DNA from 2 places in the Micromonospora sp. C97 genome. Region 1 is predicted to be linked to the other one. Evidence: riboswitches for the same ligand, from Rfam matches in the RefSeq annotation. Region 1 holds a riboswitch; the other holds the start of a gene.
What was found. Region 1 has a riboswitch for thiamine pyrophosphate ahead of thiE (thiamine phosphate synthase). Riboswitches for the same ligand answer to the same signal wherever they lie in the genome.

Region 1 (4,207 bases):
GTGTTGCGCTGGGTGTCGACCCGCAGCACCTGCTTCTCGCTGGCCGGGTCGATGGTGTCACCGGTCACCGTGAAGCGGGACAGCAGGTTGCGGGTGACCCCGTCGTTCGGGGCGTAGTACAGGTACACCCACTTGTTGGTGGCGAAGTCCGGGTCGAGCCGGATGCCGATCAGGCCGTCCTCGTTGCCGGTGAAGACGTCCAGGTCGACGGCGGTGACGGTGTTGCCGGTGTCCGGCTTGATGATCTGCACCCGACCGTCGCGCTCGATGTAGAAGACCCGCCCGTCGGGGGCGATGTCCAGCTCCATCGGGTTGCTGGTGTTGCTGTCCAGGGAGACCTTCTCGAAGTTGGAGGTCTTCGAGGCGCCACAGTCGGCGTCCACCACACCGGCGGCGCTCTGGATGCCGCCGAGCAGGTGGGAGAGGAAGCCGGGCTCGGCGTACGACTCCCGGGTGTGCCCCAGACCGGTGTACCAGGAGCGGCCACCGTCGTAGTCCTGACACCAGGCGACCGGGTGGTCGGCACCCATCGCGCCGGCGCCGGGGGTGTAGCTCTTCTCGTCCAGGCTGGCCAGCACGTGCACGTCCGGCCGGGGGTTGCTCTGGTAGTTGTACCACTCGTCGAAGCGGGACCAGCGGTCCGGCAACTCCGCAGTGGACGGGTGGGCGTGGTCCTCCACCTTGACGGTGGCCGTCTGGTTCTGCGGGTGGTTGGCGAAGTACGCGCCGACCAGGTCGCCGTACCAGGCCCAGCTGTACTCGGTGTCCGACGCGGCGTGGATGCCGACGTAACCACCGCCGGCCTTCACGTAGCGCTCGAACGCCGCCTGCTGCTCGGCGTTGAGCACGTCACCGGTGGTGGAGAGCCAGATCACCGCCTTGTACTTCGCCAGGTTGGCGTCGTTGAATGCGGCGCCGTCCTCGGAGTTGTCAACGGTGAATCCGTTGGCGGCGCCGAGTTGTTGGATGGCGGCGATGCCGGTGGGGATGGAGTCGTGCCGGAAGCCGGCGGTCTTGGAGAAGACGAGGACGGAGTAGGGATCGGCTGCGGCCTTTGGCGCCTTCGGCGCCACCTGGCTGACCGGGGCTGCGGCTTTCGCATCCCGTGGGGGGACCTGGGCGGCCGCCTGGGCGGGCGTGCCGAACAGGGTGGTCGAGGCCATGGCCAGGGAGATCAGGGTTGCGGTGATGGGTACGCGGGCACGACGAGAACGGGACACGCCGCCTCCTGTGTCGTAGTGACAGAGCTCGCGGGAGTCGGCTCGCCGAAGGCCGTCCCTGATGGAGCCGGTGGTGACGCCGTGCCAGGGTGCCCCCACCGACATTTTGTCGAATCGCTGAACAAATTAATTCGGCTGGCTCGATGTCGGGCAAGATGCGGACGGGTAACGGTTCTGCAACGGCGGGCGACATTCCGAACAGGACCGCATGAAGTGCCCCATGGATCTTGATCGTTCTGATGTGGTCCGGCCCGCCGGCCGCCGCCGACCCGGCACCTTGGCAGGCCGGCGGATCTGTCGTACGGTGACACGCAAGTAACCCACGGGAGCCCGGTGTACCGGGCTGAGAGGGGGGCTGACAGCCCCCGACCGTCGAACCTGATCCGGGTAATGCCGGCGCAGGGAGGAGTGTTGCCGTGCCGTCCCTGGGGCGATTGCATCTCATCACCGACACCCGACCCGGGCGTGACCCACTCGCCGTGGTCCGGGCCGCCCTCAGCGCGGCCCGTGCCGAGCTGGTGGTGCAGGTCCGGGTGGAGGATTCCGCCACCGACCGTGAGGCGTACGACCTGGCCCGACGGGTGCTGGCGCTGTGCACCTCGTACGGGGCGTCCTGCCTGGTCAACGACCGGTTGCACGTGGCGCTGGCGGTGGGCGCCGCCGGTGGCCACGTCGGCGCCGACGACCTGCCGGTCGCCGCCGCCCGCCGGGTGCTCGGCCCCACCGGCGTGCTGGGCGCCACCGCCCGCGCGCCGGGCACCGCGGGCGAGGCCGTCGCGGCGGGAGCCAGCTACCTCGGCGTCGGACCGTGCCACACCACCAGCACCAAGACCGGTCTGCCGGATCCCATCGGGCCCTCCGGGGTACGTGCCGTCGTCGACGCCGTCGACGTGCCGGTCATCGCGATCGGTGGAGTGACCGCCGCCCGGGTGCCGGCGCTGCGGGCCGCCGGGGCGTACGGGGTGGCGGTGGTCGGTGCCGTCTCCGCCGCCGCCGACCCGGCACTGGCGACCGCCGCGCTGATCGAGGCCCTGACGTGCTGACCGGCCGGTTCCCGTCAGCGCCGTCGAGCGACCGGGTCCGGCCGGACGTGGCAGTGGTGGGGGCGGGGCCGATCGGGCTCGCGATCGCCTGGCGCTGCGCCGCGCGAGGGCTGCGGGTGGCGGTGCACGATCCCGCACCCGGCTCGGGGGCGTCGTCGGTGGCCGCCGGGATGCTCTCCCCGGTCGCCGAGGCGTACTTCGGCGAACGGCAGCTGACCGCGTTGCTGGTGGCGTCCGCCGAGCGCTGGCCGGCGTTCGCCGCCGAGCTGACCGAGGCGACCGGAGTCGGGATCGGCTACCGGACCGAGGGCACACTGATGGTCGGCCTCACCGGCGACGACCTGGCCGAGGCGCGCCGGCTCTGGGCGTACCAGCAGGGGTTGGGCCTGCCGGTGACGCCGCTGCGCCCCAGCGAGCTGCGCGACCGCGAACCGGCGCTCGCCCCCCGGGTGCGCGGCGGCGCGCTCGCGCCCACCGACCACCAGGTCGACCCCCGGCTGCTGGTGCCGGCGCTGCGCACGGCCGCGCAGCGGGCCGGCGTGGTGCTCGTGCCGCAACCGGTCCGGCAGCTGTCCGATCTGGACGCCGGTGTCACGGTGGTCGCCGCCGGCTGCGGGGCCGCCGCGCTCACCGGCCTGCCGGTGCGGCCGGTGAAGGGTCAGATCCTCCGGCTCCGCGCGCCCGACGGCCTCGCGCCGGGCTTCCGGCACGTGATCCGGGGGTACGCCGACGGCGAGCACGTCTACCTGGTGCCCCGCGACGACGGCGAGGTGGTGCTCGGCGCGACTGTCGAGGAGCGGTCGGACACCACGGTCACCGCGGGCGCGGTGCAGCGGCTGCTGCGCGCCGGGGTCGACCTGCTGCCCGAACTGGCCGAGTACGACCTGGTCGAGGCCGTCGCCGGGCTGCGCCCGGGCACCCCGGACAACGCGCCGATCCTCGGCCCGCTGCCCGACCGGCCGGACGTGCTGGCCGCCACCGGGCATCACCGGCACGGCATCGTGCTCACCCCGATCACCGCCGACCTGATCGCCGACCTGGTGCTCGGCGGCGGACCCGACCCACTGCTCACGCCCTTGCGGGCGGACCGCTTCGGCCCGACCGGTGCCGTCGTGGGCGGACCTGAACCGACGATGGAGGGGGACCCGTGGAGTTGACGGTGAACGGGGCCGGGCGCAGCGTTCCCGCCGGCGCGTCAGTGGCGGACCTGGTCGGCGACATCGTGCCGCACCCACGGGGGGTGGCGGTCGCGGTCAACGGCGAGGTGGTGCCGCGCACCGGCTGGCCTACCCGGGCGCTGCGAGACGGTGACCGGGTCGAGGTGCTCACCGCGGCGCAGGGCGGGTGAGCGGCGTGCCGTTCGAGCTGGGTGGGGAGACCTTCACCTCACGGTTGATCCTCGGCACCGGCGGCGCCGCGAACCTGCACGTGTTGGAGCAGGCGATCCGGGCGTCCGGCACCGAGCTGGTCACAGTGGCGCTGCGCCGGGTGGGCACCGCGCCGGGCTCCACCGGTGGACTGCTGGAACTGCTGGACCGGTGCGGCGTACGCCTGCTGCCGAACACCGCCGGCTGCCACACCGCGACCGAGGCGGTGAAGGTGGCCCGGCTGGCCCGGGACGCGTTCGACACCGACTGGGTCAAGCTGGAGGTGATCGGCGACGAGCGGACCCTCCTGCCCGACGGGGTGGAGTTGCTCCGCGCCGCCGAGGAGTTGGTCGCCGACGGCTTCACCGTGCTGCCGTACACCAGTGACGACCCGGTGCTCGCCCGCCGCCTCGCCGACGTGGGCTGCGCCGCGGTCATGCCGGCCGGCTCGCCGATCGGTTCCGGGCTCGGCGTCGGCAACCCGCACCACATTCGGCTCATCCGGCAGGGTGTGGACGTGCCGGTGATCCTCGACGCCGGCATCGGCACCGCGTCCGACGCGGCCCTGGCGATGGAG
Region 2 (4,207 bases), on a different contig from region 1:
GCACGGCCAGTTCGAGGGCGATGGCGATCGCCGGGGCGACCGGGTCCAGGGTGGCCAGCAGGATGAACGAGAAGGCGAGTGCGGCGGCGACCTTCGCCACCGGGTTGCGGCGGGCCAACGGCGCGTCCGGCGCGGCGACCGGCTCGATGCTGATCATCGATGGTCGTCCGGGGCGCGGTGCAGGGTGACGGTGCGGTCGGCGAGCGCGGCGACGAAGTCCGCGTCGTGGGTGACGGTGACCACCCCGTGCCCGGCGTCGCGCAGGTCGGCGAAGAGGTCGACCAACTCCCGCCAGGTCCGCCGGTCCTGGCCGAAGGTGGGTTCGTCGCAGATCAACAGGCGGGGCGCGGTGGCCAGGGCGGTCGCCACGCTCAGCCGCCGCGCCTCACCACCGGAGAGGGTGTACGGGTTGGCGGCGGCGAGTCGGGCCAGCCGCAGCCGTTCCAGCAGCCCGGCCACCGTCTCGTTGACCACCGCCTCCGGTTGACCGGTGCGGCGTGGGCCGAGCGCCAGCTCGTCGAAGACGGTGCTGGTGACGAACTGGTGTTCCGGATCCTGGAAGACCGACCCGATCCGCCGGGCCAGCGCGGGCGCCCGCCAGCGATGCGGGGGAGTGCGGTGGTCCGGGCCGGCCAGTTCGGCGGACGCGGTGACCCGCCCACTGCCCGGCCGGAGCAGACCGCCGAGCAGCAACGCCAGGGTGGACTTGCCGGCACCGTTGGGTCCGCGTACGGCGAGTGCCTCACCGGCGCGTACCGACAGGTTGGTGTCGCCCAGCCGGGGTGGCAGGCCGACCTGGTCGGCGGTGAGCAACAGCTCCCCGGGCCCGGCGGTGGCGGCCCGGGGCGTGATGGGGTGACCGGGCACCCAGACGCCCTCGGCGGCCAGGGCGGCGCCGTGGGCGGCGAAGACCGCCTCGGGGGTGCCGTCCGCGCGGACGCCGCCTCCCGGTTCCAGGACGACCACCCGGTCCACCAGTGGCAACGCCTCGGCGACCCGGTGCTCAACCAGGATCAGCGTGGTGTCGACGTCCAGCGCGCCGGCCACCGCGTGCCGGACCAGGTCGGCCCCGGCCGGGTCGAGGTTGGCGGTCGGCTCGTCGAGCAGCAGCAGGGCGGGGCGCAGGGCCAGCGCGCCGGCCAGGGCGAGGCGTTGCTGCTCGCCGCCGGAGAGCGCCGCCGTGCGGCGGTCCCGAGGGTACGGGAAGCCGACCCGGTGCAGGGCCTCGTCGACCCGGGGCCAGATCTCGTCGGCAGGTACCCCCCGGTTCTCCAGCCCGAACGCGACGTCGTCGCCGCAGCGGGCCATCACCAGTTGGGTCTCCGGGTCCTGGAAGACGACGCCGACCCGTTCCCGCCCCTTGCGCGGGTCGAGCCCGTCGATCTCGACGGTGCCCTCCTGCTCGCCGGAGTCGTCGGGAAGCAGCCCGGCCAGCGCGCTGAGCAGGGTGCTCTTGCCGGCCCCCGAGGGCCCGAGCAGCAGCACCCGTTCCCCGACCTCGATGCGCAGGTCGACCCCGCGCAGCGCCCAGGCCCGCCGCCCGGCGTGCCGCCACCCGAACCCCCGCAACACCACAGCGCCCACCGAACCCCCTCCCAACCTGTCCAGCCCCGCCTCATCCACGTTGATCAAGAGGTTTGCGTCAGAAAACCGGCTTCTGTTGACGCAAACCTCTTGATCAACGCCATCGGGTGGGGGTTAGACCAGGGCGCGGTCTCGGCCTACCGGGAAGCGGTCCAGGACGCCGGTGTTGGCCAGGGCCCTGGTCAGCAGCCAGCCGCCCGCGCCGGCGATCACGGTGGCGCTGACGACGGTGAGCAGCGCGTACGGGATGCGGTAGTCGGCCAGCGCGTAGTCGACGTTCCAGACGAAGAAGTCGAACAACGCGGCGCTGAGACCGGTCAGCGCGCCGGCGAGCACGGCTGTCGGCAGCCGGAACGACCGGTACCGGAAGGCGGCGAAGGCCAGCTCGGCGCCGATGCCCTGCACGATCCCCTGCGGGATCACCGTGCCGGCCCACTGGCTGCCCAGCAGCGCGGACAGGACCGCGGCCACGGTCTCGCAGTAGAGCGCGGCACCGGGCTTGCGGATGACCAGCCCACCGATCACCGCCGGCATCAACCAGACGCCGTAGAGCAGCGTCTGCGCCGGCGGGAAGAAGGCGAACGCGCCCTCGGTGGCGCTCCAGACCAGGCCCCAGGCCCAGAAGATGACGCCGAAGGCGACCGCGATCACCGAGGCGACCACGATGTCGATGGTGCGCCAACGGTTGGTGGTGTTGTCCATGATTGCTCCCAGTTCAACGAAGAGAACCAGGAGAAGACGCACGCCGCGTCCGGTGGCACCGGACTGCGGCGCGGCTGGAGGTCGACCGAACTCCCTGCGCTGGCATTACCCAGATCAGGTTCGAGGGTCTGCGGGCGTACCCGCACTCTCAGCGCTGTGCGCTCCCCTGTCGGATATGAAGTTGTCTCGGTGACGCTAACACCGACCCGGGTCGTGGGCCCAGCAGGGCATGCGCCTGACCTGCGGGAGCGGCCGGCCCACCGTCTTCTGGGTACGCTTCCGATCATGCGGGTTGATGCACGAGGCCTCACGTTCGACGTGACAGTCGACGGTCCACCGGACGGCGTGCCCGTCCTGCTGCTGCACGGTTTCCCTCAGCACAGCGGTGAGTGGGACGACGTGGTGCCGCGGCTGCACACGGGTGGGCTGCGCACGTACGCGCTGGACCAGCGCGGCTACTCGCCCGGCGCCCGGCCCACGGCGGTGGCCGACTACCGCATCCCCGAACTCGTCGCCGACGTGGTGGCGGTGCTCGACGCGCTGGAGCTGGACGCCGTGCACCTGGTCGGCCACGACTGGGGCGCGGTGGTGGCGTGGGCGGTCGCCGCCCGGCACCCCGACCGGGTCCACACACTGACCGCGGTGTCCGTGCCGCATCCGGCGGCCATGGCGCACGCCCTGAGCACCGACAGCGGACAGAAGGCCCGCTCGTCGTACATGGCGTTGTTCCGCAAGCCGGACAAGGCGGAGAAGGTGCTGCTGGCGTGGCACGCCGCCGCGCTGCGCAAGCTGCTCGGCGGGGTGGGCGACGCGTCCCGGGTGAACAGGTACGCCGACCCGATGCGCGAGCCGGGGGCGCTCACGGCGGCCCTGAACTGGTACCGGGCGATGTCCCGCGCCGACCTGGCCGGCGTCGGCCCGGTCACGGTGCCCACCACGTACGTCTGGAGCGACCGGGACGTCGCCATCGGCCGGACCGCCGCCGAGGCGTGCGCGCCGAACGTCATCGGGGACTACCGCTTCGTGCGGCTGTCCGGGGTGAGTCACTGGATCCCGGACGAGGCGCCGGCCCCACTCGCCGAGGCGATCCTGGCCCGGGCCGGCTAAGTGGCAGGCAATCGAACGACGGAGGACGTATGACGGTGAGTGCCGAGGACTACCTGGCCGTGGTGACCGAGACGATCGGCCGGGTGGCCGCCAGCCAGCGGGAGGCGGTGGGGCGGGCCGCCGACCTGATCGCCGAGGCGGTCCGGGCCGACGGCGTGGTGCACGCGTTCGGCACCGGGCACTCGGAGGCGCTCGCGATGGAGATCGCCGGGCGGGCGGGTGGTCTGGTGCCGACCAACCGGATCGCGCTGCGCGACCTGGTGCTGATCGGCGGCGAGCCGGCCGACCGGCTCGGCCCGCTGCTGGAGCGGGACCCGGCCGTCGCGCACCGCCTCTACGAGCTGGCCCCGGTTCGCCCCACCGACGTCTTCGTGCTCGCCTCGAACTCCGGGGTCAACGGCGCGATGGTGGAGTTCGCCACGCTGGTGAAGGAGCACGGTCACGGGCTGGTGGCGATCACCTCGGCGCAGCACTCCGGCCGGATGACGTCCCGGCACCCGTCGGGGCGCAAGCTGAGCGACCTCGCCGACGTGGTGCTCGACAACGGTGCCCCGTACGGCGACGCGACGCTGCCCCTGCCCGGCGGTGGCGCGGTCGGCGCGGTCTCCTCGATCACCGCGGCGTTGCTGGCCCAGCAGGTGACGGTGGAGGTCGTGGCGCGGTTGCTGGCGGCGGGGCAGCGGCCCCCGGTCTACCTGTCGGCGAACATCCCCGACGGCGACGCGCACAACAACGAGCTGGAAGCCCGGTACGCGGGCCGCATCCGACGCGGGTCCTGACGTTGCCACGCGATGAACGGCCGATGTCGTGAACC

Region 2: linked by a shared signal. The riboswitch ahead of KBX26_RS11110 (ECF transporter S component) and the one ahead of thiE (thiamine phosphate synthase) in region 1 are both predicted to bind thiamine pyrophosphate.

What each region holds. Positions count from the first base shown of each region.
Region 1 is NZ_JAGPXU010000002.1:115,845-120,051, reverse strand. Features, by position in the region: gene KBX26_RS03680 (ThuA domain-containing protein) at 1-1,220, opposite strand, end outside; TPP riboswitch at 1,533-1,642, shown strand; gene thiE (thiamine phosphate synthase) at 1,637-2,263, shown strand; gene thiO (glycine oxidase ThiO) at 2,257-3,420, shown strand; gene thiS (sulfur carrier protein ThiS) at 3,411-3,611, shown strand; gene KBX26_RS03660 (thiazole synthase) at 3,608-4,207, shown strand, end outside.
Region 2 is NZ_JAGPXU010000006.1:807-5,013, forward strand. Features, by position in the region: gene KBX26_RS11100 (energy-coupling factor transporter transmembrane protein EcfT) at 1-157, opposite strand, end outside; gene KBX26_RS11105 (ABC transporter ATP-binding protein) at 154-1,584, opposite strand; gene KBX26_RS11110 (ECF transporter S component) at 1,699-2,286, opposite strand; TPP riboswitch at 2,360-2,464, opposite strand; gene KBX26_RS11115 (alpha/beta fold hydrolase) at 2,572-3,393, shown strand; gene KBX26_RS11120 (sugar isomerase domain-containing protein) at 3,423-4,172, shown strand.